2 regions of the Comamonas kerstersii genome follow, and region 1 is predicted to be linked to the other one. Evidence: predicted binding sites of a transcription regulator. Region 1 holds the regulator's gene; the other holds the start of a gene.
What was found. Region 1 encodes LexA, which represses DNA repair genes until DNA is damaged. Its sites were predicted from a motif close to ACTGTATNNNNATACAGT; they were not measured.
Positions count from the first base shown of each region.

Region 2: the regulator LexA is predicted to act here: its motif matches at 2,901-2,918, upstream of recA (recombinase RecA).

Region 1 is NZ_CP020121.1:2,610,727-2,625,976, forward strand. It holds gene urtC (urea ABC transporter permease subunit UrtC) at 1-1,039, shown strand, start outside; gene urtD (urea ABC transporter ATP-binding protein UrtD) at 1,036-1,908, shown strand; gene urtE (urea ABC transporter ATP-binding subunit UrtE) at 2,191-2,883, shown strand; gene B5M06_RS12280 (hypothetical protein) at 2,962-3,273, opposite strand; gene B5M06_RS12285 (urease accessory protein UreD) at 3,401-4,237, opposite strand; gene B5M06_RS12290 (ABC transporter permease) at 4,385-5,161, opposite strand; gene B5M06_RS12295 (ABC transporter ATP-binding protein) at 5,180-6,007, opposite strand; gene B5M06_RS12300 (ABC transporter substrate-binding protein) at 6,068-7,096, opposite strand; gene B5M06_RS17045 (hypothetical protein) at 7,656-7,820, opposite strand; gene B5M06_RS12305 (hypothetical protein) at 7,860-8,084, opposite strand; gene lexA (transcriptional repressor LexA) at 8,188-8,859, opposite strand; gene B5M06_RS12315 (asparaginase) at 8,928-9,905, shown strand; gene adk (adenylate kinase) at 9,963-10,619, opposite strand; gene kdsB (3-deoxy-manno-octulosonate cytidylyltransferase) at 11,023-11,784, opposite strand; gene B5M06_RS12330 (Trm112 family protein) at 11,790-11,972, opposite strand; gene lpxK (tetraacyldisaccharide 4'-kinase) at 11,994-13,013, opposite strand; gene B5M06_RS12340 (ExbD/TolR family protein) at 13,021-13,446, opposite strand; gene B5M06_RS12345 (MotA/TolQ/ExbB proton channel family protein) at 13,472-14,104, opposite strand; gene xseA (exodeoxyribonuclease VII large subunit) at 14,305-15,250, shown strand, end outside.
Region 2 is NZ_CP020121.1:1,211,739-1,226,988, reverse strand. It holds gene yddG (aromatic amino acid DMT transporter YddG) at 1-804, shown strand, start outside; gene recX (recombination regulator RecX) at 1,202-1,657, opposite strand; gene recA (recombinase RecA) at 1,723-2,838, opposite strand; gene B5M06_RS05750 (MarR family winged helix-turn-helix transcriptional regulator) at 2,980-3,483, shown strand; gene B5M06_RS05745 (response regulator) at 3,666-4,340, shown strand; gene B5M06_RS05740 (sensor histidine kinase N-terminal domain-containing protein) at 4,408-5,898, shown strand; gene B5M06_RS05735 (LysR substrate-binding domain-containing protein) at 5,911-6,897, opposite strand; gene B5M06_RS05730 (Bug family tripartite tricarboxylate transporter substrate binding protein) at 7,024-7,992, shown strand; gene B5M06_RS05725 (SPOR domain-containing protein) at 8,068-8,796, opposite strand; gene B5M06_RS05720 (biotin--[acetyl-CoA-carboxylase] ligase) at 8,813-9,664, opposite strand; gene B5M06_RS05715 (SET domain-containing protein) at 9,661-10,191, opposite strand; gene B5M06_RS05710 (DNA topoisomerase III) at 10,324-13,230, shown strand; gene B5M06_RS05705 (tyrosine-protein phosphatase) at 13,359-14,120, shown strand; gene B5M06_RS05700 (hypothetical protein) at 14,295-14,867, shown strand; gene B5M06_RS05695 (glutathione S-transferase N-terminal domain-containing protein) at 14,983-15,250, shown strand, end outside.

The DNA.
Region 1 (15,250 bases):
AGAGGGCAGTGCGCTCCACCTGTCTGACTATGCCGTGCGGCTGCTGGGCAAGATCATGTGCTTTGCCATCTGCGCACTGGCCATGGACTTGATCTGGGGCTACACCGGCATTCTGAGTCTGGGCCACGGCCTGTTCTTTGCGCTGGGTGGCTATGTGATGGGCATGTACCTGAGCCGCCAGTCGGCCGGGCCGGATGCGCTGCCTGCCTTCATGACGTTTCTGGCATGGAAGGAGCTGCCCTGGTTCTGGGCGCTGTCCGACAGCTTTATCGCCACCTTCATCCTGATCTTTGCCGTGCCCGGCCTCGTGGCCTTTGTGTTCGGCTGGTTTGCCTTCCGCTCGCGCATCAAGGGGGTGTATTTCTCCATCATCACGCAGGCGCTGACCTATGCGGCCATGCTGCTGTTCTTTCGCAATGAGACCGGCTTTGGCGGCAACAACGGCTTTACCGACTTCAAAAGCATCCTCGGCATGCCGCTGGCTACGCAGGAAATGCGCATGGCGCTGTTCGTCATCACCGGCTGCACGCTGCTGGGCTTTTTCCTGCTGGCGCGCTGGCTGGTGCGCAGCAAGTTTGGCCGCGTGCTGCAGGCCATCCGCGATGCCGAGTCGCGCGTGATGTTCTCGGGCTACTCGCCCCTGCCGTACAAGCTGACCATTTGGGTCATCAGCGCCATGATGTGCGGTGTGGCAGGTGCGCTCTATGTGCCGCAGGTGGGCATCATCAACCCCGTGGAAATGTCACCCGCCAACTCCATCGAGATCGCGGTGTGGACGGCCGTGGGCGGCCGCGCCAGCCTGATTGGCCCCATCGTCGGTGCCTTTGCCGTCAATGGAGCCAAGAGCTGGCTGACGGTGGCAGCGCCTGAGATCTGGCTGTACTTCCTCGGCGCGCTGTTCATTGCCGTGACGCTGTGGATGCCCGATGGCATCGTCGGTCTGGTGCGCAAGCTGCGCCGCAAGAAGACGCCAGCGGCGCCAGTCACCGCGACCGAAGCCAATCAAACCTCTGTGCGCAAGGAAGGAGGTGCGGCATGACCCCGGACCTGATGGAAGCGGGCGCTGCCCGCATGCGTGCGGCCGTGGAAAAAGCGGCCCTCAATACCGAATCCGGCGGCCGCAGCGCCAGCATGAAACGCATTGCCGTGCCCGGTGAGGTGGATGTGACCCATGGCCGCATCCTGTACCTGGAAGATGTGCATGTGAGCTTTGACGGCTTCAAGGCCATCAACGGCCTGAACCTGGACATCGCGCCCGGCGAGCTGCGCTGCATCATCGGACCCAATGGTGCAGGCAAGACCACGATGATGGACATCATCACCGGCAAGACGCGGCCGGACAAAGGCACGGTGTTCTTTGGCTCGACCATCGACCTGCTGCGCCATAACGAACCCGAAATTGCCCAGCTGGGCATTGGCCGCAAGTTCCAGAAACCCACGGTGTTCGAGCAGCTGACGGTGTTCGAGAACCTGGAGCTGGCGCTCAAGACGCACAAGGGCGTCAAGCACAGCATGTTCTTCAAGCTCGACAGCGCGCAAAAAGACCGGCTGGCCGACATCTTGCACACCATCCACCTGGCCGCAGAAGTGAACCGCGAGGCAGGTGTGCTCAGCCACGGCCAGAAGCAGTGGCTGGAGATTGGCATGCTGCTCATGCAGGAGCCCAAGCTGCTGCTGCTCGATGAACCCGTGGCCGGCATGACGGACGACGAAACCGCCCGCACGGCCCAGCTGTTCCTCACGCTCAAGGGCAAGCACAGCCTGATGGTGGTGGAGCACGACATGTCCTTCATCAACACCATCAGCGAAAAGGTGACGGTGCTGTGTGATGGCAGCGTGCTGGCCGAAGGCACGCTGGCCCAGGTGCAAGCCGATGAGCGCGTGATCGAAGTCTACTTAGGACGGTAGTGATATGCATATCAGCCTTGATACGTCGTTGCAAAGCCTTGCCGTAGCGCTGCTACTGTCTGCGGCTTTGCGCCTCGTCTCAAACGCACCTCTGCGAGGTGCTGGCTGATCTGCATATCTGTGTAGAAGCTATAGCAGTTAGCGCTTGAATATCAATGATTTCAGATAGTTTTCTCTGTGAAATCAAGCATTGACAAGCGCTGGCAGCTATCAAGATAGAAAAGCAGTTCTCTGAAAAATGAGAGCTGCTTGCGCAGACAGGATCTGCGCTGGAGGCGAAAAATGCTCAAAGTTCAAAACCTGCACCAGTACTACGGTGGCTCTCATATCCTGCGCGATGTCAGCCTGCAAGCCGAAGCAGGCAAAGTGACCGTGCTGCTGGGGCGCAATGGCGTGGGCAAGACCACGCTGCTCAAGAGTCTGATGGGACTGGTGCCCATCAAAAGCGGCAGCATCGAATGGAACGGCAAACCCATCGAAAAGCTCTCGCCCTACGACCGTGCCCGCGCGGGCATCGGCTTTGTGCCCCAGGGGCGCGAGATTTTTGGGCGTCTGACGGTGGAAGAAAACCTGCGCATGGGCCTGGCCTACAAAAGCGGCAGCACGCCCATTCCTGCCGACTTGTACGAGCTGTTCCCCGTGCTCAAGCAGATGCTGCACCGCCGCGGCGGTGACCTGTCTGGTGGTCAGCAACAGCAGCTCGCCATTGCCCGCGCCTTGGCGCCTGCGCCGGGTTTGCTGATTCTGGATGAACCCACTGAAGGTATTCAGCCCAGCATCATCAAGGACATTGGCCGTGTGATCCGCATGTTGGCCAAGGAACGCGGCATGGCCGTGCTGCTGTGCGAGCAGTACTACGACTTTGCCGAAGAGCTGGCCGACGAATACCTGGTCATGGAGCGTGGTGAGGTGATTGCACGTGGGCCGGGCTCGGAGATGCAGGCAAAGCAGATTCAGAAGCTGGTGGCGATTTGAGCACGTCCTTCACTTCAGGATGAACCACAAAAAAACCGCGCTTTCGAGGCGCGGTTTTTTGTTGAGAGGGCAGCGCTTTCAAGCCGCGAGTTTGTCCCGCGCCTCGACCAAGCGCTCCACCACGCCGTGCAGCACTTGTCCTTTCTGGCGGGTTCGCTCATTGGCCATGCCGCTGAAGCCGCGCTTGTTGCCGGTGGCTGAGCGTGTGCGGCCCACCTGGCGGCGGTACATGTCGCGTGCCCGGTCACGCAGATTGCGGGCGCGGGCAATATGGTCGCGCAGCTGGGCATGGCTGTGCTGGGCCAGTCTGGCGCTGTCCTGGCTCAGCGTAAACAGGGCCATTTCATCAGCGGTGAGTAATTCTTTTTCTGCAATACGGGGTGCGGGCATGCGGTCTCCTGGTTGTGGTGAAACACTTGAGCACCCAGTCTAAAAGCAGGGCTGTGCCAGCACTGTCAGTCAATCACCCACAGGTATGCCCATGCCTGCCAGAGCGGGCAGCGGGGATGCGCTGCGGCTACATGTTCCAGATGCGCGGCATGCTGCCTTCCAGCCCCCAGTGCTCCTTGCGCCAGCACACACGCACCTGTTGCCACAGCTGCATCAGTGGCTCCACGACAGGCGCCAGGCCGCGCAGTACCAGCATGTGGTCGTTGGGGGCGGTAATTCCGCACCAGCTGCCCTGCGGATGAGCGTCGAGCACTGCTCGCGTGGCGTCCAGCAGGTGTTCGCGCTGGGTGCGGGTCAAAGGCGTGCCGCAGGCCAGCACCATGCTGGCCATGCAACGCTGCCCTGCGAGGCCGAGGGGCCCATCCATCAGGCGTGCATCTTCGGCGCGTAGCGTGCCATGCTCCAGCCAGAGGCCTGGCCACTCCATGTGCTGGGTAAAGCTGCCCTGTACAAAGGGCTCATGGGCGTGGGGCAGGCCAAAGGCGGTGATGTCCCAGGCCATGAGTTCTGCGCCAGGGGCGATGTCCAGATGCAGCAGGTTCTGGGCCTGACACTGGTTATAGGCCAGTGCTTCCAGGGGCAGCCATTCCAGCCGCGCACCGGACTCCAGCTGCAAGTGGGTGATCTGCTGGGCCACAGCGCCCTGGGCATCGGTTTTGTAAAAGCGTGTGGCGCCCGGCGTAGTGACCAGGGCATGGGCCCCAGTGCCTACGCGGCAGCGAATGTCCAGCGTGTCACCGCTGACCAGCCCTCCGGGCGGGTGGATGAGTACGTTGTGGCAGATGCCATCGCCTTCGGGGTAGAGGCTGCGCAGCACGCGCAATGGGCCGTCATGGCGAAAGTGCAGGCGGGTGCGCGCTGCGGCGAGGGTGTAATCCAGTTCAAGTTGAGCAAGCCAGGGCATGGCTGCATACAAGCAAAAACTGCGCCTGATGCACCAATATTGGGCAATGCTGGACACAAAAAAAGGCCAGCGCATGGCTGGCCCAAGTCGAGGTGCGAGGAGTTCACGTCGCCGAAAACAGGTGTCTGTGCATCGTGGGGCCGTGCATCAGTGATTTTGCGAACCACGGTGGGCCCAAGCTGTGGTGCGTTTTTCCACCCAGCTGAACAGTTCATACATGGCCATGGCCATGGCGCCCACCACCAGCAGCCCCGCAAATGCCAGGCCCATCTGCATGGACGAGCCCGCTGAGATCAGCAGGTAGCCAATGCCTTCATTGGAGGCCGTCATCTCAGACACCGTGGTGCCCACAAAGGCCAGCGTAATCGCCACTTTGAGTGAGGCGTAGAAGTAGGGCATGGAGCGGGGCAGGCCGACTTTGATCAGCACGTCCCAGCGCTTGGCGCCCAGCACGCGCAGCACGTCTTCCAGCTCGGGCTCCAGCGTGGCCAGGCCCGTGGCGATATTGACGGTGATGGGAAAGAAGCTGATCAGAAAGGCCGTCAGAATGGCCGGGCCAATACCAATGCCAAACCACACGACCAGCACCGGCACAAAGGCGGCCTTGGGCAGGGCGTTAAAGGCCGTCATCAGTGGGTAGACGGCGGCATAGGCCAGGCGGGAGCTGCCAATCAGAAATCCCAGCAGCACACCCACCACAATCGCCAGACCAAAGCCAGCCATGGTCACCCAGAAGGTGCGCCAGGCGTGGGTGGCAATGACGCTGTGGTACTCGATGAAGTCTTTGAGAATCAGCGCAGGGCTGGGGAAGATAAAGGGTGAGACATCCAGCGCCGCGCACAGCACCTGCCACAGCAGCACCACGGCCAGCAGCAGAATCCAGGGCGACCAGCGCTCAATTTGTTTGTTGTCGAACTTGTACATATCGCGAATTCCGGCTGCTTATTGGTTGATGACAGCGCCTGCCTTGCGCATGGCACCGATGTGGCCGCGCAGCTCGTGCACGATGTCGGTGAATTCCTTGGTGTAAGTCAGCTCCAGCTCACGGGGGCGGGGCAGATCAATGTCACGGCGCACCACAAAGCGGCCTGGGCTTTTGCTCATCACATAGATGGTGTCTGCCAGAAACACGGATTCGCGCAGATCGTGCGTGACCAGAATGACGTTGAATTGCTGCTCGGCCTGCAGGTCACGGAGGATGCACCACAGCTCTTCGCGCGTGAAAGCATCCAGTGCGCCGAAAGGCTCGTCGAGCAGCAGCATCTTGGGCTCGTGAATCAGCGCCCGGCAGATGCTGGCGCGCTGCTGCATGCCGCCGGAGAGCTGCCAGGGGAATTTGTCTTCATAGCCGCCTAGTCCCACTTTTTGCAGCAGGGCGCGTGCACGGGCTTCGTATTCCTTGCGCTTGGCCTTGAACTGGGAGCGGTGGGGCTCCACGATCTCCAGCGGCAGCAGCACGTTGTCCACCGTGGTGCGCCAGGGCAGCAGCGAGGGCGACTGAAACGCCATGCCTGAAATCTTCAGCGGGCCGGTGACGGGCTGGCCGTCAATCACAATCTTGCCCATGGAAGGCATGCGCAGGCCGGTGGCCAGCTTCATGAACGTAGACTTGCCGCAGCCCGAGGGGCCGACGATGGCGATGAACTCGCCTTGCCTGACCTGCAGGTCAATGGCTTCGACGGCAAAGTGATTCTGGGCCAGCAGCTCATCGTTGTAAGCCAGCCAGACATCACGGAAATCGACGAAATAGGGTTCGGCAGCGCTTTGCATGCGTGTTCTTTGCTCAGGGTCTCCACCTGCACAAGGCACGTGGAGACCGGGGTTAGGGGCTTACTTCTGGGGCAGGATGTCCAGCTCGGCGGCTGCAGGCAGGAAGCTGTCGTTCCACACAACCTTGGGGTCAATGCGGGTCTTGGTGCCATAGGCGTCAGACACTTCAGAGGCCATCAGCGCAAGGCGGCCGGGGTTCAGGCGGCCAAAGCCATCCTGGTGCGCATCGGCGCTGTTGACCACGGTGTCAATGGCCAGTTGCAGGCGGCGGGTTTCCAGGCCCGTGTTCACAATGCCATCGCGTGCTTTGACGTGCTGGATGGCGTCTGCGGGGTTGGCAATGACTTCCCCTGCGCCCTTGGTGAAAGCAGCCAGGAACTGCTTGATCGCCTGCGGGTTTTGTTCAATCAACTTGGGGTGGGCGATGATGACGTTGCCGTAGTGCTTGACGCCGTGGTCGGCATACTGCATGAGCACCACGTCTTCGGCCTTGACGCCACGCGCTTCCAGATTGAGCAGGCTGGTGAAGGTAAAGCCGGTGATGGCATCTACGTCACCGCGCACCAGCATGGTCTCGCGCAGCGGTGGGTCCATGGAAATCCAGGTCACATCACTGACCTGGTTGGCCTTGGCAAAGGTGGGAAAGGCTTTGCGGCCTGCATCAAACACGGGCGCGCCCATTTTTTTGCCGCTCAGATCTGCTGCTGTCTGGATGCCGCTTTTCTTCAGTGCCATGACGGCGGCAGGGGTGTTGTTGTAGACCACCATGACGGCCACGGGCTTGTTGGGTGCATCCGGGTTGTTGGCATGGAACTCCATGAGCGAAGCCATGTCGGCAAAGCCCATGTCGTAGGTGCCAGAGGCCACACGCTGCACGGCTGCGCCCGAACCGCTGCCTGCGTCAATCGATACATCCAGCCCCGCCTGTTTGAAGTAACCCTTGGCGGCAGGCTGCAGGAACAGGGCTGAAGGCCCTTCAAAGCGCCAGTCCAGCAGAAACTTGATGGGCGTGCTTTGGGCATGAGCGAGGCCAAAGCTGCCAGCCAGCGCCAGTGCAGCGGTTGCTTGCAAGAAAGTGCGTTTGTGCATGGAGACTCCCGATGTATGTGGTGGTCAAAACAGCCGCAGCACGGTATGGAGGTGCTGGCGGCAGTGTTGGGTCTCCAGATTCAGCAAAAGCTATGCCTGCTTTTTGTATGCAGTTTTTGTATGTTGCTTGCGCAGCTGGTCTGTACTGGTGCAGTCAGTGTGATGGCATGCACTGTTTTGAAGCGCTGTGGAGGTACAGATACTTGGGAGCGCTGGTATGTGTGCACGTCGCTTACCGTTGTGGATAGCGAATGCTTAAAAATAAATAGCAGCTAGCGCTCGTAAAAACAGGGTTTTAGATAGTTTTGAGCCTGAAATCATTCATACATAGGCGCTGGCTGCTATGTATTCAGGTGTTGGCAGGCTGATTGAAGCAGTTGTGCAACCCCGCTGTGAGGTGGTGTGGATGATCTGCGCCTGATCTGCGTTGTGGTCGTTCCGCCTGCGCCAGTAGCGCTCTCATGGGCGCGCACGGCTGTTCTGAAGGGGGGAGGTGGGCGCTTGCGTGGCAGGCCGAGACGGCTGTCTCACATCTTTGGCAGCCTGCAGTGCAGGACGGCTAGCGTGCAGGCGGCTGCGGGTGGGGCGACTGTTTTTTGGCCCGCTCCCAGGTCACGCGGACATCGGTCTGTGCCGCGGGGCGGTAGGTGAAGTGGCGGCCCAGCAGTCCACCAGTGCTGGGTTGCACGGGCTGGCGTGGCTTTGGAGTGTCTGGCGTGTTCATGCTGCGAGCTCCTTGTGTCAGGTACACACAGTACCTGCGCTACAGACAGACATTACGCTGCTCCTGCTCTGCCAGTTGTTCCAAAGCAGCGCAGACGTCTGACAGCCGACCGCTCATGACAAAGCGGGTGCGATCCGGGTCGTGGGCACGGCGCAGCAGGCGCACGTTGTGGGGCAGCGCCTGAGGCAAGAAGTGCGCCTCATTGCTGGCCATGGTGGCCGTGGTGATGCGAGACATAGGCAGCTGGCAGAAAGTCATGGACATGGTGGTCTCCTGAGAAGCAGAGGACAGGCTAGAGCAGGCAAAAACTCTCCCTGCGGCGCGTGTGCGCAGCATGGCAAAACGGGAAAAAGGAGCGGGTGGCGGTTTAGAGCTGGAGGCTGTTGCGGATCAGACCAACGGCCAGACCTTCAATCGCAAAGCTTTCTTCCTGGCGGACGTGGATGACGGGGTAGTCCGGGTTCTCTGGGTGCAGCTCAATGCCATGGGGCGTTTTCTGCAGGCGCTTGACGGTGACCTCATCGCCCAGACGGGCGACAACGATCTGGCCATTGCGTGCTTCGTGCGTGGTTTTGACGGCCAGCAAGTCGCCGTCCAGGATGCCCGCATCGCGCATGGACATGCCGCGCACGCGCAGCAGGTAGTCAGGCTTGGTGGGGAACATGCTGCTTTCCACCGCAAAGCTCTGGTCAATATGTTCTTGCGCCAAAATGGGTGAGCCAGCAGCCACGCGGCCTACCAGAGGCAGCAGCATGGGCTGCATCTCAGGCATGGGCAGATCAAAGTGGGTGCCACGTGCGGCATTGATGCGGCGCACGGTGTCGCTGACCAGGCGAATGCCACGCGAGGTACCACTGACCAGCTCCAGCACGCCCTTGCGTGCCAGGGCCTTGAGGTGTTCTTCTGCGGCGTTGGCCGATTTAAAACCGAGGGTGCGTGCGATTTCTGCACGGGTGGGTGGTGCGCCCGTGCGTGCAATGGCGTCCTGGATGAGGTCCAAAATTTGCTGTTGCCGGGGGGTGAGTGTGGTGTGCTCCATGCCTGTCCTTCAGAAAGGATAACTGTGTGTTTATCCAGTACCTGTATTTTTAACCAGTTCCATAAGGGATGCAAGTGTTAGCAACAAGAAAAATCGTGGTCCTGGGGACCGGGGGGACGATTGCAGGCCAGGGCGCAGCCATGGGCGGCAGCGTGGGCTACAAGGCGGGGCAAATTGGTGTTGCTGAGCTGCTACAGCCCATTGCACAGCTGGCCTTGCAGGAGCACTTTGCGCTGGAGGTAGAGCAGGTCGCACAGCTCGACAGCAAAGACATGGATGTGCAGACCTGGCAGCAGCTGGCGCAGGCCTGCCAGAAGTGGCTGGCACAGGAGGATGTGGCAGGCATCGTCATTACCCATGGCACAGACACGCTGGAAGAAACCGCGTGGTTTCTGCAGCTGGCACTGCAGCCAGCCAAGCCTGTGGTGCTGACCTGCGCCATGCGCCCGGCCACCGCGCTTTCTGCCGATGGTCCTGCGAATTTGCGGGATGCGCTGATCTGTGCCGCCAGCAGTGTGGCAGGGGTATGGATGACCGCCGTGGGAGAAATTTACAGTGCGCAGTGGGTGCGCAAGGTGCATCCTTATCGTGTCAACGCATTCGCCTCGGGTGCGCAAGGGCCTGCAGGCTGGGTGGAAGAAGGGCGTGTGCGCTGGGCTTCTGAGCTGCAGCCACAGGCATGCACTGTGAAGCAGGCTCTACCGGCTGCAGTCTGGGATAGGCCTGCTGCCCAGTGGCCGTGGGTGGAAATCGTCACCAGCACTGCGCTGGCGCGGCCAGAAGCTGTGGATGCACTGGTGGCTGCAGGGGTTCAGGGCCTGGTGGTGGCAGGTACGGGCAATGGTTCTATCCACCAGCGCCTGCTGGAGGCATTGCAGCGCGCCGTGGCGCAGGGCGTGCCAGTGTGGCGCTGCACGCGCTGTGAGCAAGGTGTGATTGTGCTGGCCGATGGTGAGCGAGATGCCAATGTGGTGGCACTCAGCCCCGTCAAGGCGCGCATCAGCCTGATGCTGGCGTTGCTGCAGCAAGCGCCACACAGCCTGTAGACAGGCATGAAAAAAGCTGCCCGAGGGCAGCTTTGCAAATGCGTGTCACGCAGAGGATCAGGCGTCCAGTGCAGCAAAGACGCGAGCGGTGATTTCATCCACACTGCCCATGCCGCTGATGGAACGGTACTTGGGAGCCTTGGCAGGCTCTTCCTTGGCCCAGTTCTGATAGTAGTCCACCAGAGGGCGGGTCTGGCTGCTGTACACGTCCAGACGCTTCTTGACGGTTTCTTCCTTGTCGTCGTCGCGCTGCACCAGAGGCTCGCCAGTCACGTCGTCCTTGCCTTCCACCTGGGGTGGGTTGAACTTGACGTGGTAGGTACGGCCCGAAGCGGGGTGCGAGCGGCGACCGCTCATGCGCTCGATGATGGCTTCAAAAGGCACGTCGATTTCCAGCACGTAGTCCAGATCCACGCCAGCAGCCTTCATGGCGTCAGCTTGGGGGATGGTGCGGGGGAAGCCGTCGAACAGGAAACCGTTGGCGCAGTCAGCCTGCGCAATGCGTTCCTTGACCAGGTTGATGATCAGGTCGTCGCTCACGAGCTGACCAGCTTCCATCACGGCCTTGGCTTGCAGGCCCAGAGGAGTGCCAGCCTTGACGGCAGCACGCAGCATGTCACCGGTAGAGATCTGGGGGATGCCGAACTTCTTGCAGATGAAGGCGGCTTGCGTGCCCTTGCCGGCGCCGGGTGCGCCCAACAAAATCAGTTTCATGGAGATCCTCGATATGTAGAAATTCTTGGCGGAGCGGGGCTTTTTCAGATGGAAAAAGCAGGCGGCAGCCGCACGTTATCCGCTCAAGGATAGCACGCACGGCCTTGTCAGGGGCTTACAGCGCGGCCAATTTGCACGGGCAGGCTGTTTTCGTGCGGCCATCGCAGGCGCTTGACAACTATGCATTGGGGTGCTTGCTGTGATGCGTATCGGGTATAGGTCAGGGTTTTCTCATCCGCCGATGAAAAGCCATGACAGCGGCAAGCAACTATCAAAAAAGAGAGCGGCTTGCGCTAGTTTTTACACGGTTTGCAAAACAAATGTTTTGCAAACATAGAAGCAGCAAGCGGTAACTGCTCCTATTTTAATTGAATATTTCAGAAATTACTGAAATATGAAAGCCTTAGTCATGCTGGAAGTGGGCACGTACGCGTTCCAGATCTTCGGGTGTGTCCACGCCAGCGCCCGGGGCCTGCTGCGTGATATGCACGGCAATCTGGTGACCATGCCATAGTGCGCGCAGCTGCTCCAGCGACTCTGTCTGCTCCGTGGGCGCAGGCGTGAGCTGTGGAAACTGGCGCAAAAACCCTGCCTTGTATGCGTATATGCCGATGTGGCGCAGCGGGGTAAAGCTGCTGTCTGCACTCCACCACTGCTCGCTGGCGCGGTCGCGGTGAAAGGGAATGGGGGCACGGCTGAAATAGCTGGCCAGACCCGCAGCGTTGCAGACCACTTTGACCACGTTGGGGTTCAGGTATTCATCCCGGCTGGCGATGGGGTGGGCGGCTGTGCCCATGCTGGCCTGCGGTGCCTGAGCCAGCACCTGGGCCACGGCATCGATCAGCGCGGGGTCGATCAATGGCTCGTCACCTTGCACATTGACCACCATATCTTCACCGCTGAGGCCCAGTTTTTCGCAGGCTTCAGCCAGACGGTCGCTGCCGCTGGGGTGGTCAGCGCGCGTGAGCACGGCTTCCACACCATGGGCGGCGCAGGCCTGCACGATGGCATCGCTGTCGGCAGCGACAACCACGCGGGCTGCCGCGCTCTGGCGCGCCTGCATGGCTACGCGCACGACCATGGGCAGCCCGGCAATATCTGCCAGCGGCTTGTTAGGCAGGCGGCTGGAGGCCAGGCGTGCCGGAACCAATACGATGAACGCCATGGCGCTTACCCTTCCAGCTCGCTGTCTTCCAGAGGACGGGCCTCGTTTTCGAGCAGGATGGGCATGCCGTCACGCACGGGATAGGCCAGACGTGCGCTCTGGGAGATCAGCTCCTGGCGTTCTTTGTCAAAGCGCAGTGGGCCTTTGGTGACGGGGCAGACCAAGAGTTCAAGCAGTTTGGGATCCATGGCGGTGTCGCAGTTGTGTTCTTAATGGGTGGATGATAGGCACAGCAGACGATCCAGCAGATCGAAATACCCGGATTCCACCTGCGCTTGCAGGGGGACGGCCCAGGCATGGGGCAGATGCTGCCAGATTTTGGCGGCATCTTTTTCTGTGCAAATCACGGCAAGACGCTCATCAGTCGGGCGCTGCCAGCTTTCAAAATTGTAGTGGTCAGGCAAAGCTTCGGTGCTGTGCAGTGACAAGCCAGCGGCCTGCAGCATGTGGAAGAAATCCTCAGGCCGGGCAATGCCTGCTACGGCATGCAGCGGCTGGCTGCGCAGCGCATCCAGCGGCATGCGCTCGCCGAGTTGATTGATGGCATAGGAGGCAAGCTGGCGCTGCAGCCCAAAGCTGGGGGTGCTGGCAGGCGTGTGTGCGGGCAGTGCGCCGGTGTGCAGCACGGCAGATACCTTGCGCGGCCACGGTTCACGCAAAGGGCCTGCGGGCAGCAGCCAGCCATTGCCAATGCCTTCGTTGTTAAAGACGCAGACTTCCACATCGCGCTGCAGGGCCAGGTGCTGCAGTCCATCGTCACAGACCAGTGCCTGTGTGGCTGGATAGGCCTGTAGCAGGGCGCGTGCAGCCTCGATGCGGCGCTGCGCCACAAACACGGGAACGCCGCTGCTACGCGCCATCAGCAGGGGTTCATCGCCCACAGCTTCTGGTGAGGACTCGGGCGTGGCCTGCTGGCACTGTGTGCTCTTGCGGCCATAGCCGCGCGAGATGATGCCCACCTGCACTCCCCGGGCGCGCAGATGCTCCACGGTGGCAAGCGTAACGGGCGTTTTGCCTGCGCCACCGGCAATCACATTGCCAATCACGATGGTGGGCACACCCGGGTGTTCAGCGGACTTGATGCCCCAGGCGTACAGCTTGCGCTGCAGCCCGGACAGCGCTGCGTACAGACCGGCCAGTGGCAGCAAAGCCCAGGCAGCAGGGCCGCGGCTGCGCCAGATGCGGCGCAGCCGTTCAGAGCTGGTGCTGTGGTGTGCAGGGGAGGACATGCCGGGCTTACTGGCCGCTGCCTGCTGTGGACTGGGTCGCGAAAGTGATTTGCGTCAGCCCTGCGCGGCGCGCGGCTTCCATGGCAGAGACCACGGACTGGTGCGGTGCCGATGCATCTGCGCTGATGATGACGATGCTCTCAGCGCCCGCAGGTGCGGCGCCCACCAGCGCGCTGGCAATAGCTTCCACGGAGCGGTCTTCCAGCGCGGTCTTGTCCACGGCGTAGCGGCCATCGGCGGCGATGGAGATGATGACCTCCCGGGGGCGGTCACGCATTTGCGTGGTATCGGCCGTAGGCAGGGTCAGCTCCAGCTCCGTGAACTTGCTGTAGGTGGTGGTGAGCATCAGAAAGATGAGGATCACCAGCAGCACGTCGATGAAGGGGATCAGATTGATCTCTGGCGCTTCCGAGCGGCGAGGGCGGAAATTCATGGCCATGGTGTGCCTTGCCTTTGCTTTACTTGCTGCGCAGGCGGTTGAGGTGGCGCACAAACTGCTCGCTGGCCAGCTCCAGCTGCAGCAGGTAGGCATCCACACGAGCGCGGAAGTACTTCCAGAAGATCAGCGCGGGAATGGCCACGATCAGACCAAATGCCGTGTTGTACAGCGCGATGGAAATACCGTGGGCCAGCTGTGCAGGGTTGCCCGTGCCGACCGCACCACCGCCAGCCTGTGAGCCAAAGATTTCAATCATGCCGATCACCGTGCCCAGCAGGCCCAGCAAGGGCGCGGCAGAGGCGATGGTGGCCAGTGCGCCCAGGTATTTTTCCAGGCGGTGCGCCACGGCGCGACCTGCGCCTTCCATGCGCGCACGCAGGTCTTCTTCTGAGCTGTGAGGGTGGGCGCTGAGCTGCTGCATGCCACTGGCCAGTACTTCACCCAGTGCGCTGTTTTGTGCCAGCTGCTGAATCACTTCGTTAGAGGGCAGGCGGTCCTTGGAGACGGTAATAGCCTCATCCAACAACTGGGGCGGCGCCACGCGCGCCGTCTTCAATGACATGAAGCGCTCAAAAATCAAGGCTAGAGCGAGGATGGAACATGCAATAAGGGGCCAGATGGGCCAGCCAGCGGCCTGTATGATCGACAGCAACTTTTTCTCCCGTGCTTGTGTTGTTGTGAGCGTGCAAGCTTTGCATTATCGCGCAGCCCCTGCACCCCTTTGGAGATTGCAGCGCTGGCGTCTTTGCGTCTTTTGCGAGCGTCAAAGCTTAAGCGCTTGCTGCCGTGCTGTGTTGTTGTTTTCAGCCTTGTCTGCGCGATGTGGACTATTTGGGAATTGGTTGGCCTCTCATGTCTTTCTTTGATCACACTGCTGCGGTGACGGCTGGCTCCCGCGTCTGGGAGGTAGGTGCGTTGTGCCGCGCCATTGCTGACAGTCTGGAGGCCCGCTTTAACCCGGTCTCTGTGCGTGGTGAGATCACTGGCTTTTCGCGCGCAGGCAGTGGCCACTGCTACTTCAATATCAAGGATGCCGCCGGTCAGCTGCGCTGCGCCATGTTCCGCCGCGCTGCCATGGCGCTGGACTTCATGCCCCGCGATGGTGAGCTGGTGGAGGTGCGTGGCAAGCTGGGCGTGTACGAGCAGCGCGGTGACCTGCAGCTCATCGTCGACAGCCTGCAGCGTGCAGGGCAGGGCGCGTGGTTTGAGCAGTTTCTGCGCCTCAAAGCCCAACTGGAAGCCGAAGGGCTGTTTGATGCGCAGCGCAAGCGTGCCCTGCCCGTCATGCCCAAAGGCATTGGTGTGGTGACTTCGCTGGGCGCAGCAGCCCTGCATGACGTGGCAACCGCCTTACGCCGACGCGTGCCGCATATTCCGGTGCTGATTGTGCCCTCGCTGGTGCAGGGCGCAGAGGCTCCCGCTTCCATCGTGCAGGCGCTGCAGCAGCTGTATGCACTGGCACAGCGCAAGGGCGAGCCCGGTGTGCCTGACATCGATGTGATCTTGCTGGTGCGCGGTGGTGGCTCCATGGAAGACCTGTGGGCCTTTAACGATGAACAGGTGGCGCGCACCATTGTGCAAAGCCCGGTGCCGCTGATCAGCGGGGTGGGGCACGAGACCGACTTCACCATTGCCGATTTTTGCGCTGACTTGCGCGCGCCTACGCCGACGGCGGCGGCAGAGCTGGTGGCGCAGCCACGCCAGGCATGGCTCGATGGGCTGGATCTGCTGCAAGAGCGCATGCAGTCTGCCTTGCTGCGTCAGCTGGACCGGCACGCACAGCGCCTCGATGTGGCTG
Region 2 (15,250 bases), 1.4 Mb from region 1:
GCGCTGGGCGGCGCGGCGGTGTTCTACAGCGTCAGCGCCGCGTTTGTGCTGCTGGTCAAGGGTGTGCCCTCGCGCGCGCAGCTGCGGGGTATCTCGCGCATCTACCTCATCGTCTGCGGTCTGCTGTTTGCTTTCTATGAGATCTGCCTGTCGGTGGCGATTGGACTGGCGCATGACCGGCCCCAGTCCATGGAGCTGGGCATGATCAACTACCTCTGGCCCTGTCTGACGATTGTGCTGGCCGTGCTCTGCCACCAGCAGCGCGCCCGCTGGTGGCTGTGGCTGGGCGTGGCCTTGTGCCTGTGGGGGCTGGTGCTGGTCATGGGAGAAGGCGCCAGCAGCGTCGATACACCCTGGTGGCAGAACCTGGGCGCGCACATGGCGGCCAACCCCGTGGCCTATGCGCTGGCCTTTGGCGCAGCCATCATGTGGCCTGCCTACTCGGTGCTCGCACGCATCCACGGCGGTGGCTTCAATGGCGTGGGGCTGTTTCTGACCCTCACGGCCTTCCTGCTGTGGCTGCAATGGCTGGCAGCAGACACGGTTGCCATGCAATGGAGCTGGAGTGTGGTGCTGCAGGTGCTGGCGATTGGCGCGCTCACCGCACTGGGCTATGGCTGCTGGGAGCACGGCATTCAGCGCGGCAATCTGGCCGTGATGGCTGCGGGCTCGTACTTCACCCCCGTGCTTTCGGCACTGATGGCCAGCGTGTGGCTGGCCGTGCAGCCGGGCCTGCCGTTCTGGCAGGGCGTGGTGCTGATTACGGTGGGTTCGCTGGTGTGCTGGTGGGCGACGCGCGCTTGAAAGTTAGACCCTCACCCCCGCCCTCTCCCGCAAGCGGGAGAGGGAGTTCATACCAAATTCATAGCTACTAGCGCTTGCTGCATGGTCGTTAGAGGCATATTTCATGATGGAAACTGGTGGCTATCATGCAGCGCCACGGCGGCATGCCTCAAGCCTGGCAGGCCCCCATCCCTGCCTTCCCCCAGAGGGGGAAGGAGAGAAAGCCAGAGGGGAAGAGGTTCACCTCTCCCGCCTCTATTCCCTCCCCCGCTGGGGGAGGGTGAGGGTGGGGGCCGCCAGAAAAGAAAGACGCTCCCCTCACCCCAACCCTCTCCCGCAAGCGGGAGAGGGAGCCAGCGAAAGTTAGACCCTCTCCCCCGCCCTCTCCCGCAAGCGGGAGAGGGAGCCAGCGCTGCGCTTAATCGGATTCCGGTGCCTGCCCGCGCAGCACCTTGCCCACTACATCACCGCCAAAGCCACGGCTGGCCAGAAAGCGCATCTGCTTCATGCGCTCCTGCGGGGTGGTGGCGACTGCGCCAAACTTGCGCTGCCACACGTCCCAGGCGCGGGCGTGTTCCGTGTCTCTGAGCTGCTCCGCAGCGGCGCGCACCACGTCATCATCCAGCCCCTTGCTGCGCAGCTCGTGCAGCACGCGCGCGGTGCCCAGCTTGCTGCTGCGGCGGTAGATCACGGACTGGGCCACGCGCTCGGGGCTGATGAAGCCTTTGGCCTCCAGCGCATCAAGCACGGCGGCCAGATCTTCGCCTTCTTCCACATGCGGGGCCAGCTTGCGCTCCAGCTCCAGGCGCGAGTGCTCGCGCTGCGAGAGGTATTTGAGTGCGCGCCCGGTGAGCGAGATTGTCTGAAAACCCATGGTGTAAAAAAACCCGCTGCCAGCGTTCGTGCAAAAACGCTGGCAGCGGGTTGGTTTGCTATGGATTAGCCGATGACGCCATCAGCGTCGGGCGTGTTTTTATCGGCCTTCTTGCCTTTGCCGGGCTTGGCGGGAGCGGCTTCGCCTTCGGCCACAGGAATCAGGCTGATGCCCAGGCTTTCGCGCACCTTGTTTTCAATTTCCACGGCCAACGCGGGGTTCTCGCGCAAGAATTCACGGGCGTTGTCGCGGCCCTGACCAATCTTTTCACCGTTGTAGGCGTACCAGGCACCGGACTTTTCAATGAGCTTGGCGTCCACGCCCATGTCCAGAATTTCGCCTTCGCGCGAAATGCCCTCGCCAAACAGAATGTCGAACTCGGCAGTCTTGAAGGGCGGCGAGACCTTGTTCTTCACGACCTTGACCTTGGTTTCGTTACCAATGGCTTCGTCGCCCTTCTTGATGGTGCCGGTGCGGCGGATATCCAGACGCACCGAGGCGTAGAACTTCAGCGCATTACCGCCGGTGGTGGTTTCGGGCGAGCCGAACATCACGCCAATCTTCATGCGGATCTGGTTGATGAAGATCACCGTGCAGTTGGTCTTCTTGATGGTGGCAGTCAGCTTGCGCAGCGCCTGGCTCATCAGGCGGGCCTGCAGGCCGGGCAGGTTGTCACCCATTTCGCCTTCGATTTCGGCCTTGGGCACCAGTGCGGCCACCGAGTCCACCACGATCAGGTCCACGGCGCCGGAGCGCACCAGAGAGTCCACGATTTCCAGCGCCTGCTCGCCCGTGTCAGGCTGGCTGATCAGCACTTCATTGAGGTTCACACCCAGCTTCTGGGCATAGGACGTGTCCAGTGCATGTTCTGCGTCGATGAAGGCGCAGGTGCCGCCGAGCTTTTGCATCTGAGCGACGACCTGCAGCGTCAGCGTGGTCTTGCCGGACGACTCAGGGCCGTAGATTTCAATCACGCGGCCACGGGGCAGGCCGCCTACACCCAGGGCAATGTCCAGACCCAGCGAGCCGGTGGACACCACCTGGATGTCTTCCACCACTTCACCTTCGCCCAGCTTCATGATGGTGCCCTTGCCAAACTGCTTTTCAATCTGGGCGAGGGCGGCAGCCAGGGCTTTGGCTTTTTCGCTGTTGGCGTCGTTGTTGCGTGCGATGGCGTTCATGGCGATGTCCTTTGAAAGAAGGGGATGACAACTGGTGCTGCATCCCCTGTTGATGTGAACAGGCTGGATGCTTGAACAGTAGTGTATGGGCAATGCAAAAGAATTTATATTCAACTTGCCTGACTATCCATCAAACTGACTATGTCTAAATTACCGGCTGCCGAACACCTGGAAGACGCATGGCGCCACACCCATCTGGGGCGGCTGCTGGGCCATGCCATGCGCAAGTTTGACGAACGCGTGCGCCAGCTCATGGCACAGGACGATGAGACGCCGCTGGCGCTGTCCAACCTGGCGCTGCGCGACAAGGTCAGCGCCGCGCACATCCACATCACGCGGCACCTGTCCCTGCAGGGCGACCGCATCACCGATCTGGCCGAGCGCGCCGGCATGAGCAAGCAGGCCATGACCGATCTGGTGGACCAGTGCGAAGCCTGGGGGCTGGTGCTGCGCGAGGCGGACGCTTACGACCGCCGTGCCAAGCGCGTGGTCTATACCGACACCGGCCGCGCCTGGCACCTGGCATTTCAGCGTGCGGTACAGCAGGCCGAGCGTGAGTTTGAAGAGGCCGTAGGGCATGACGTGGCCGTGGTGGTGCGCATTGGTCTGGAGGTCTACGGCAGCGATGTGGGCGATCAGGCCTGATGTGAAAAGCGCAGGGCGAAAGGCTTGACCTGCCTCGGGTTTGCTGCACTGCCGCACCCGCGTAAACACCGCTTGTCTGATGCAGCGGGGTTCCTAGAATGGTTCTGGCAGGCGGCATGTGCAGCGCCTGCAGCAATGCAAAGCCGGGGCAGCAGACCCCGGCATGCCAGGAGACATACACCATGCGCATTCTCATAGCCGAAGATGATCAGGTGCTGGCCGACGGCCTGCTGCGCAGCCTGCGCGGGGCAGGGGCCGTGGTCGACCATGTGGCCAGCGGCACCGAAGCAGACACCGCCCTTGTCACCAGCAACCAGTTTGATCTTTTGATTCTGGATCTGGGCCTGCCGCGCATGCACGGGCTGGAGGTGCTCAAGCGCCTGCGCAGCCGCGGCGATGGCCTGTCCGTGCTCATTCTCACCGCGGCGGACAGCGTGGAAGAACGCGTGCAGGGGCTGGATCTGGGCGCAGACGACTACATGGCCAAGCCCTTCAGCCTGCAGGAGCTGGAAGCACGCGTGCGTGCCCTGACGCGCCGGGGCATGGGCGGCACCAGCAGCGTCATCAAGCACGGCCCGCTGGTCTACGACCAGGCCGGGCGTGTAGCCACCATCGACGGCAAGATGGTGGAGCTGTCCGCCCGCGAACTGGGCCTGCTGGAAGTGCTGCTGCAGCGCGCGGGCCGTCTGGTCAGCAAGGACCAGCTGGTCGAGCGCCTGTGCGAGTGGGGCGAAGAGGTGAGCAACAACGCGATTGAGGTCTACATCCACCGCCTGCGCAAGAAGATCGAGCGCGACCCGATACGCATTGCCACCGTACGCGGCCTGGGCTACTGCCTGGAAAAGATTCAGGCTTGATTTTTCATAGCTGCCAGCGCTTGTGCAGCAAGCGCTGAAGGCCAAAAACACTGATAGCAAGGCCAGCGTGAAAATTTTCCAGCGTGAGCAGCGATCCCTGTTCGGAGAAATTCTGGACTGGATGCTCACGCCCCTGCTGCTGCTGTGGCCCGTGAGCCTGGCGCTGACCTGGCTGGTGGCCCAGTCGCTGGCCAACAAGCCGTTTGACCGTGCACTGGAATACAACGTGCACGCACTGGCCCAGCTGATTCTGGTGGACGCTGGCGGGCAGCTGCACTTCAACCTGCCGCAGCCTGCTTCGGAAATGCTGCGCGCCGACGAGTCCGACATGGTGCTGTTTCAGGTCACCACCTCCGACGGCAGTTTTCTGGCGGGTGACAGCGACTTCCCCCTCACCTCCGCACCACAGTCTATGGAACTGGGGCAGGTGGAACTGCGTGACGATGCAATCCGCGGCATGGACATGCGCGTGGCTGCACTGCGCGTGCGGCTGCCCGTGCTGACGGACGATGCCTGGGCGCTGGTGCAGGTGGCTGAAACGCGTGAAAAGCGCAGCGTGCTGGCCACGGAAATCATCAAGGGCGTGATGCTGCCGCAGTTCGTCATCCTGCCACTGTCGGTACTGCTGGTGTGGCTGGCACTGGCGCGCGGCATACGGCCGCTGCACCTGCTGGAGACGCGCATCCGCGCACGCAAGCCCGATGATCTTTCGCCCATTGACCACCGCGCAGTGCCGCTGGAAGTGGTGCCGCTGGTCGATGCGGTCAATGACCTGCTGCGCCGCCTGAACGAATCGCTGGCCACCCAGAAGCGCTTTCTGGCTGATGCGGCCCACCAGCTCAAGACCCCGCTGGCTGGCCTGCGCATGCAGGCGGATCTGGCACTGCGCGAAGGCGTGAGCACGGAGGATCTCAAGCGCTCGCTGCAGCAGATCGGGCGCTCCAGCATGCGCGCCACACACACGGTCAACCAGCTGCTGTCACTGGCTCGTGCCGAAGGTGCCAGCACCGGCCTGCAGCGCACGCCCTGCGATCTGGCCGCGCTGGCGATTGAGGTTATGCAGGACCTGCTGCCGCTGGCCATGGATCGCCATGTAGACATGGGCTATGAGGGGGCAGAGCCCGGCAGCGCAGGCGTGTGGCTGCAGGGCAATGCCACGCTGCTCAAGGAGCTGATTCGCAACCTGCTGAGCAATGCCATCAACTACAGCCCCTCCAGCCCGGAGGTACCCGCCATGGTGACACTGCGTGTGCTGCCAGACCAACTGGCCCGCGTGGTGCTGCTGCAGGTGGAAGATACAGGGCCGGGCGTGCCGCCCGAGGAGCGTGAGCTGATCTTTCAGCCGTTTTACCGGGTGCTGGGGTCAGAGGCCGATGGCTCGGGTCTGGGCCTGCCCATCGTGCAGGAAATTGCGCGCCTGCATGCTGCAACCGTGGCGCTGGATGATGCACACCCTCATCGCACGCCCCCGGGTGCACGCTTTAGCGTGCGCTTTCGTGCGCTGGCAGATGCTCCTGATTCAGAAGCTGCCAGCGCCGATAAAACAAGCGTTTGTTAATCTTTTAGCACGCTATTCGTTAGTCAGCGTGCGCTGCTTGCTACGGTTTTTGCTTTGCACCGCCAGGCTGCTGGCCGTGGGCTCCCTGTAGGGGCGGGCCTGCTGCTGCAGCCAGTTGCGAAAAGCCACCAGCGGCGTGATGTTGGAGCGTGACTCCGGATAGCACAGCCAGTAGCCCAGACTGCTGACCAGCCCGTGCTGGGGCAGGGGCTCGCTCACCAGCCCCTTGGCAATCTGCCCTTCCACCAGGCAGCGCGGCACCAGGGCCACGCCCATGCCTGCCATGACGGCCTGGATGATGGTCTGGAACTGGTCAAACTGCAGGCCTGCCAGCGGGTCCAGGTTCTTGACATCCCAGGCCTGCGCCCAGGTCATCCATGCATGGGGAATGGTCAGGTGGCGCAGCCGCGTGTACTTGGCCACATCACTGGGGCTGTGAATGGCGGGGCCACCAAAGCTGGCGGGCGGGGCGATCAGCGTCACATCCTGCCCGTCCAGATAGTGGGCGCGTGCGCCGGGCCAGTGGCCTTCACCAAACAGGATGGAGCAGTCCAGGTGCGGGCTTTCAAAGTCGTAGCCCTGGGCATAGGGTACGAAATGCAGTGTCACATGCGGGTGCTGCTGCTGGAACTGTGGCAGGCGCGGAATCAGCCAGCTCGCGCCAAAGGTCGGCAGGCTGGACAGGTGCAGCGCACCACCGCCATCGGTGCTGGTGATGAGCTCCAGCGTCGCAGCCTCCAGCTGCGACAGCAGCGTGCGCACAGCCTTTTCATAGCGCTCACCTGCCGGGGTGAGCGTGAGGCGCTTGCGGCTGCGCTCGAACAGGTCGACACCAACCCACTTCTCCAGCTCCTGAATCTGCTTGCTCACGGCACTTTGCGTCAGGTGCAGCGCTTCTGCGGCACGTGAGACGCCACCAAAACGCGCGACCGTAGAGAAAGCTCGCAGCAAATGCACGGGAGGCGTCAGCCGACGCAGGGGAGGCAAGTTAGTAGACACTGTTCAATATTCCTCGAAGGAATCATAACAAGAAGAGTATTTGTTTGTTGTCAACTGTCAATTACCCTAACCTCTATGCACAGGTCTTATAGATAACCACACTTTCTCACATAGGGAGTCCTCATGATGCAACGTCGTCACTTTCTCTCCGCTGTTGCCGCTGCGACCTTGGCATCCGTCTCGGGCATGGCCAGCGCCCAAGATTCGCGCCCTCTGCGCATCATCGTGCCCTTTCCTGCCGGTGGTTCCACCGACATGGTGCCTCGCAACATGCAGGACGTCCTGACCAAGCTGCTCGGCCAGCCCGTCGTGATCGAGAACAAGGCCGGTGCCGGTGGCTCCATCGGCATGGCTGAAGTGGCACGCGCCAACGACGGCCTGACCTTCGGTATTGCCACGCTGTCCACCCACGGCGTGAACCCTGCGGTCTACTCCAAGCTGCCTTACGACGCCATCAAGGACTTCGTGGGCGTGACCGAAATCGTCAAGGCGCCCGGCGTCATGGTGATCAACCCCCAACTGATTCCTGCCCAGAATTTTGCGGAACTGGTGGCTTATCTGAAGGCCAACCCCGGCAAGGTGAGCTATGCCACCCCCGGCAACGGCACCATCGGCCACATGTGGGGCGAGCAGTTCATCAAGGCCACAGGCGTAGACATGCTGCACATCCCCTACCGTGGTGCAGGCCCCGCCATCAACGACGTGCTGGGCGGCCAGGTGCCGGTGTACTTTGACCAGGTGGCCTCCTCGCTGCCCCATATCCAGTCCGGCAAGCTGCGCGCCATTGCCGTGTCCTGGCCCGAGCGTCTGGCCGTGCTGCCTGAAGTACCCACCTATGCCGAAGCCGGTCACCCTGAGCTGAACGATCCTTCCTGGTTCGGTCTGGTCGCGCCCAAGAACACGCCTGCAGAGCAGATCGCACGCGTGCAGCAGGCCGTGGCTGAAGCGCTGCAGGACCCAGCCGTCAAGAAGCGCATGGACGCACAGGGCATGTACGTGTCTGGCACTTCCAGCGAAGCCTTTACCCAGCAGATCGCCAGCGAAGTGGAAAAGATGAAGGCGGTGGCCAAGGCGGCCAACATCAGCGTGAACTGATCCACGCCCTTACCGCGCTCGCATATCGCTCATCCCCGCAGAGGCCCATGCCCTGCGGGTTTTTTATGCCTGCATTCAAGGGCAGGGCTGCATGCGCTTGCCTTCCAGCGCAGGCTCCAGCCCCTGCAGCAGGGTGCGCTGTGCTGCGGTGGATTCACTCATGCGCAGGGCATACAGCGTCTGCGGTGCGCGCTCCTGCACCACGCGTGCCCCACGTATGCCCTGGTTGAGCATATGGCCCAGCTCACGCGTGGCCGCTTCTTCGCTGGAAAAGCGCCCCAGCGACAGGCCGGGCTCCAGGTTGCCGCCCGCACGGTCATAGGCAATCTTGCGGGCGCGCAGCTCGGCACGGCGCTTTTCCATGGCCATTTCATTGGCGAACTTGCCCAGATAGACCATCCAGCGCCCCGTCACCTGCGTGGGCACAAACTCCCAGCTGCTCGAGGGCAGGTCGCTGCTGCGCAGTGCCTCCTGCAGCTTGCGGTACTGGGCTTCATTCATGTTTTCGCTTTGCAGGCAGACCGTGGCCTCGGGAATGATTTCCTCCAAAGGCTCCGGTGGCATGGGCTGTGCAGGCGCAGCGGCAACGCTGGCAGCAGGAGCCGAGGCAGGAGTGGGCGCTGCAGTCGTCGCTGCCGTGCCGGGCTGCACGATGCTCAGCACTTCAGGGCGCACCTGCTGCTTGAGGCGGTAGGGCTCGGCCTGTTCTTCAGGCGCCCAGCCCAATGTCGCCATCCAGCCCTGGCTCCAGGCCAGATAGCCAGCATTGGCAAGCAGCAGCACCAGCAAGGCAAAACGCAACATGTACAGCTCCTTGAAATCAGGCCGCAGCAGGCGGCAGGTCCATATGCACAGGGCGCACGCTGACATCACCGCTGATGACGCTGCGCAGACCATCGGCCGTGCGCAGCTGCAGTGTGCCATCGGCCAGCACGCCTGCGGCCAGCCCGCTGCTGCCATCGCTCAAATGCACCTGCTGACCATGCAGCACGTCACGCGCGGCAAAGCGCTGCTGAAACGGCGCAAAGCCCTGCTCGGCAAACAGCAGCACGTCCTCCACCAGCGGTGGCAGCAGTTGCTGCAGCGCGGCTGGTGCGGTCCAGCGGGCATCTACATCCTGCAGGCAAGCCGCAGGTGTGAGCAGCCCTTGCATCTGCGGCAGGCGCACATTCATGCCCGTGCCGATGATGACAAAACGCGGCACACCAGCCCCTGCGCCAAAGCAGGGTGCATCCACACCAGCGGGCAGGTTGGCGGTTTCAATCAACGTGCCACCCAGCTTGCGGCCATCCTGCAGCCACAGGTCATTCGGCCACTTCACCCCAATGCGCGGCTGACCGGGGAGGGCCGCCGCCTGCAGGGATTCCGCAATGCTCAGGCCCACCACCAGCGACAGGCCTGACCAGTCCAGCGGATTGAGCACCAGCCCCAGCGAATACATCAGGCAGTCACCGGGCTGGTTCAGCCAGCTGCGGCCCTGACGGCCACGCCCTGCGGTCTGTGACTCGGCCACGAGCACGATGGGCTCGGCACGGCCTGCGCGTGCACGGCGCATGAGTTCGGTGTTGGTGGAGTCAATCTCCGGCAGCACTTCCACCGTAAAACCGGGCAGACGGGGGGCAATGGCCAGCCACAGGTCTTCAGCGGGCCAATGGGTGAGAGAGGTGTTCACAGCAGATTCCCGTCCTGGTCAAAGTCTTCGGGCATGGGCGGGCGCCAGCCACGCTTGGGGGCCAGCATGGTGCCACGGCAGGTGGGCGCACCACAGTAGCAGGCGTATTCGGCCTTCAGCGCCTTGGTGTAGCGCTCTGCCACCATCAGACCGTAGTCATAGGTCAGCTCTTCACCGGCACGGATAGGGCGCAGCGCCACAATGAAGATGCGGCCATCGCGCTCGACCGTGTAGCAGTTGGGGGCGCAGCTGTGGTTGATCCAGCGTGAGGAATTGCCGCCGTAGGTGGCATCAATCACCACCTCGTCGCTGACCTGAAAGTAGAACGTGTGGTTGGGCTGGCTGGGGTCATGCGGGTGACGGCGTTCGGCTTCTTCCGCATGGATGACTTCGCCAATGTATTCAATGATGGTCTCGCGTGCGGCGATGTCCTGCACGGCGAACACCCCTTTGCCATGTACACCTGAGCGACGTGTCTGTATGCGCTTGCCGGGTCTGGAAGATGAGGGGCGTGATGTGCTGGGCATTGAAATCTCTGATAACTTAAATATGTATGCACACATGCACGTGCGCGCACACACGCGTGCGTGAAGGACGAAATTGTAGGAGCGGTGGCTCACCAGCCGGTGGGCGGTCGTTGCAAATCACGAGAGCAATGAATGACAAAAACCTTGGTAATAGCGGAAAAACCGTCAGTGGCGCAAGACATTGTGCGCGCCCTCACGCCCGTCTATGGCAAGTTCGACAAGCACGAAGACCATTTTGAAAACGCGCAGTTTGTGGTCACCAGCGCCGTAGGCCACCTGGTGGAAATTCAGGCGCCGGAAGAATTTGACGTCAAGCGTGGCAAGTGGAGCTTTGCGAATCTGCCGGTGATTCCCCCGCGCTTTGACCTCAAGCCTGTCGACAAGACCAAGAGCCGCCTGAACGCCGTGGTCAAGCAGGCCAAGCGCAAGGACGTGACCCAGCTGATCAACGCCTGTGACGCGGGCCGCGAAGGTGAGCTGATCTTCCGCCTGATCGAGCAGTACGCCGGTGGTGCCAAGGGCACGCTGGGCAAGCCGATTGCGCGTCTGTGGCTGCAGTCCATGACGCCCCAGGCCATCCGCGAAGGTTTTGAGAAGCTGCGCAGCGAGCAGCAGATGCAGGGCCTGGCCGATGCGGCGCGCAGCCGCTCCGAGGCCGACTGGCTGGTCGGCATCAACGGCACCCGCGCCATGACGGCCTTCAACTCGCGCGACGGCGGGTTCTTTTTGACCACGGTGGGTCGCGTGCAGACGCCTACGCTGTCGCTGGTCGTAGATCGCGAAGAAAAAATCCGCAAGTTCGTCAGCCGCGACTACTGGGAAGTGCATGGCACCTTCGATGCACAGGCCGGTCAGTACCTGGGCAAGTGGTTCAACCCGCAGTGGAAAAAGAGCGAGGACGCCGAAGCCAAGGCCGACCGCGTCTGGAGCAAGCAGGAAGCCGAGGCCATTGCCGCCGCCGTCAAGGGCAAGCCTGCCACCGTCACCGAAGAGAGCAAGCCCACCACCCAGGCTTCGCCCCTGCTGTTTGACCTGACCAGCCTGCAGCGCGAGGCCAACAGCAAGTTTGGTTTCTCCGCCAAGACCACGCTGGCACTGGCGCAAAGCCTGTACGAGCGCCACAAGGCACTGACCTACCCCCGTACCGATTCTCGCGCCCTGCCCGAGGACTATCTGCCCGTGGCACGCCAGACCTTTGAGATGCTGGCAGGCAGCGGCATGCGCCATCTGGCCCCTTATGCCCAGCAGGCCGTAGAAGCTGGCTATGTGCGTCCCACCAAGCGCGTTTTTGACAACAGCAAGGTGTCGGACCACTTTGCCATCATCCCCACCACGCAGGCACCTTCAGGCCTGTCTGAGGCCGAACAAAAGCTGTACGACCTGGTGGTGCGCCGCTTCATGGCCGTTTTCTTCCCCAGCGCCGAGTACCAGGTGACCACCCGCATCAGCCAGGTGGAGCAGCACCACTTCAAGACCGAAGGCAAGGTGCTGGTCAAACCCGGCTGGCTGGCGATTTACGGCAAGGAAGCTGCCAACGAAGTGGAAGACGCCAAGGAAGGCGACAAGGGCCAGCCTCTGGTGGCCGTGCAGCCCGGCGAAAAGCCACAGACCAGCGATGCCCAGCCCAAGGGCCTGAAGACCAAGCCCCCAGCCCGCTACTCCGAAGCGACGCTGCTGGGCGCCATGGAAAGCGCAGGCAAGCAGGTGGAAGACGACGAGCTGCGCGAAGCCATGCAGGAAAAGGGCCTGGGTACACCAGCCACACGTGCGGCCATCATTGAAGGTCTGCTGACCGAAAAGTACATGCTGCGCGAAGGCCGCGAACTGATCCCCACTGCCAAGGCCTTCCAGCTGATGACACTGCTGCGCGGTCTGCAGGTGGATGAGCTGTGCCGCGCCGATCTGACTGGTGAGTGGGAGTACAAGCTCGCCCAGATGGAGAAGGGCGCGCTCTCGCGTGCCGCCTTCATGCAGGAAATTGCGGCGATGACAGAAAAAATCGTGCGCAAGGCCAAGGAGTACGACCGCGACACCATCCCCGGTGACTACGCGACCCTGGCTACGCCCTGCCCCAACTGTGGCGGCGTTGTGAAGGAAAACTACCGCCGCTATGGCTGCACGGGTGCCGATGGCCACAGCGATGGCTGCGGCTTCTCGTTCACCAAGTCGCCTGCGGGCCGCACCTTTGAAACGCACGAGGCCGAGCAGCTGTTGCGTGACCGCCGCCTGGGCCCCCTGGAAGGCTTCCGCTCCAAGGCAGGCTGGCCTTTTGTGGCAGAAGTGACCATCGTGCGCGATGAAGAGCACAGCAACTTCAAGCTGGAATTCGACTTTGGCGAAGACGAAAAAGAAGCCGAAGCCAGCGGCCCCGTAGATTTCAGCGGCCAGCAGTCACTGGGCAACTGCCCCAAGTGCGGTGCGCCCGTGTTCGAGCATGGCAGCAACTATGTCTGCAGCCATTCCGTGCCTACGCCTGCACAGCCCACGCCCAGCTGCGACTTCAAGAGTGGCCAGATCATCCTGCAGCAGCCCATTGAGCGCGCGCAGATGAGCAAGCTGCTGACGACCGGCAAGACCGACCTGCTGGAGAAGTTTGTCTCCAACCGCACGCGCCGCAACTTCAAGGCCTTCCTGGTCTGGGATGCGGCCGCAGGCAAGGTGAACTTTGAGTTCGAAGCCAGCAAGTACCCCTCCCGCAAGAGCGCAGCACCTGCAAAAACTGCAGCTGCTGGCACAGGCAGGACAAGCGCTGCCGCCAAAAAAGCACCTGCTGCCAAGAAAACGGCAACGCGCAAGCCTGCGGCGGCCAACTTCCGCCCCGACGCGGCACTGGCGGCCGTGATTGGTGACGGTGCCGTCGCACGCACCGAGGTGGTCAAGAAGGTCTGGGACTATGTGAAGGCCAACAACCTGCAGGACCCCAAGGACAAGCGCGTCATCGTCGCCGATGCCAAGCTACTGCCGGTGTTCGGCAAGGAGCGCGTAGGCATGTTTGAGATCACCGGACTGGTGGGCAAGCATTTGCTGAGCAATGCGTAATTGACGCACACCCCTGTGCGATGCATGGGTGGCTGACAAAAACGCTGCACTACGCTTCAATCGAGGCTGTACTGCAGCGTTTTTTGATGCGCTGCGCTGTCATGAACTGTTTTTTCGAAAGTCTGCCCATGCGTAATCCCCTGCCACGCCATATCGCCCTGCCTGGAACCAGCAACTTCCGCGACCTGGGTGGCTACACCGGCGCACAGGGCCGCAGCGTACGCTGGCGCACGGTGTTTCGCTCAGACCATCTGGCCGGTCTGACGCCAGAAGGCGTGCAGCAGCTGCAGCAGCTGGGTGTACACCGCGCCGCCGACTTTCGCGGTGTGCAGGAACGCGCTGCCGACAGCTACGCCTGGCCCCACCTGCAGGTGCATGCGCTGAGCGTAGAGCCCACCGTGGTGCAAAAAGCCATGGGCATGCTCAATGCTGGCGGGCAGCTGAGCGTGGAAGACACTGTGGCCATCATGGAGCAGACCTACCGCAGCTTTGTGCGCGACAACGCCACACACTTTGCGAACTTCTTCGATCTGCTGCTGCAGTCTGACCAGCCCCTGGTGTTCCACTGCACCGCAGGCAAGGACCGCACCGGCTGGGCCGCAGCTCTGTTTCTGGAAGTGCTGGGGGTGAGCCGCAGCGACATTCAGCAGGACTATCTGCTGACCAACCAGTTCTACCAGCGCCCTGCGGCCCTGCGGGCACGTGCGGCGCAGTCCATCCCGCAGGAAGTGCTGGACGTGGTGTGGCGTGTACAGCCCGCGTTTCTGGACAGTGCCTACAGCATGGTGAACCAGGAATACGGTGGCATGCAGACCTATCTGCGCGAAGTGCTGCAGCTGGACGATGCCGCCCAGCACGAGCTGCAGCAGCGCTATCTGCAAGCGGAATAAGCGTGCTCCGGGGTGGACGCCAAGGCTGTGACAGCTGCTCACAACACGTGTTTGGACCTTGCGCTAAACTGAAAAAATAAAGAGCACGCAGCGCTTGCTGCATCTACGCAAAAAGCGTTTTCGCCATCAATTCCACTGCCTGTGAGCGCTCCGCAGGCAAACCCTATCCCTGTCATGTTTCGCCGTCGTTTTCTGCTGGCCGCCGCCGCTGCCAGCACCCTGTGGATCAGTGCCTGCTCGCAGGCTGTGCCAACCCAAATCAGCGTGACGCAGGTACAGCTAGATCAGGGCCTGAGCCACCATTTCCCCAGACAGTACCCAGTAGCCGGTCTGCTGCAGCTGCAGGTCGCGCAGCCCCAGCTGCAGATGCTGCCCGCCAGCAACCAGATCCAGACCATGCTGACCATACAGCTCACCGGCCCGGTGCTGCGCCAGCCGCTGCAGGGGCAGCTGCAGGTGCGCTTTGGCCTGTACTACGAACCGCGTGACCGCAGCGTGCGTGCCGAGCGGGTCGAGGTGCAGGAGCTGGCGCTGACGGGGGCGGATCCTGCGCTGGCAGACATGGTCAAGACCTATGACCTGCGCGTGGCGCAGCAGGCACTGCAGGGCTTTGCGCTGTACACCGTCCCTGCAGAAGATCTGGAGCTGGCCGACAGCCTGGGCCTGCAGCCCGGTGCCATCACGGTGACCGAGCAGGGACTGAACGTGGCCATCGTGAACAAAGACGGCACGCCCCCCGCACCCTGAGGCGCTGCGCGGGTGACAGCCCAGGCTCAGCCTTCCCCTGTAAGATGAAAACGTCTTCCTGCATGGCCCGGCAAGGGCTGCGCAGGCTTGTTTTCTTCAGGTCTGAGGCGCACGTATGCAGCATGAGCACGCACATCCCATCACCCGCAAATGGCCCGCCCAGTTTCCGGACTGGCTGCAGCTGTACTCCCTGCCCACACCGAACGGCATCAAGGTGTCCGTCATGCTGGAGGAAGCTGGCATTCCCTACGAAGCACATCGCGTAGACATCCACGCCAACGAGCAGTTTTCGCCCGAGTTCCTCGCGCTCAACCCGAACAACAAAATCCCCGCCATCCTCGATCCACACGGCCCCGGCGGTCAGCCGCTGGCGCTGTTTGAAT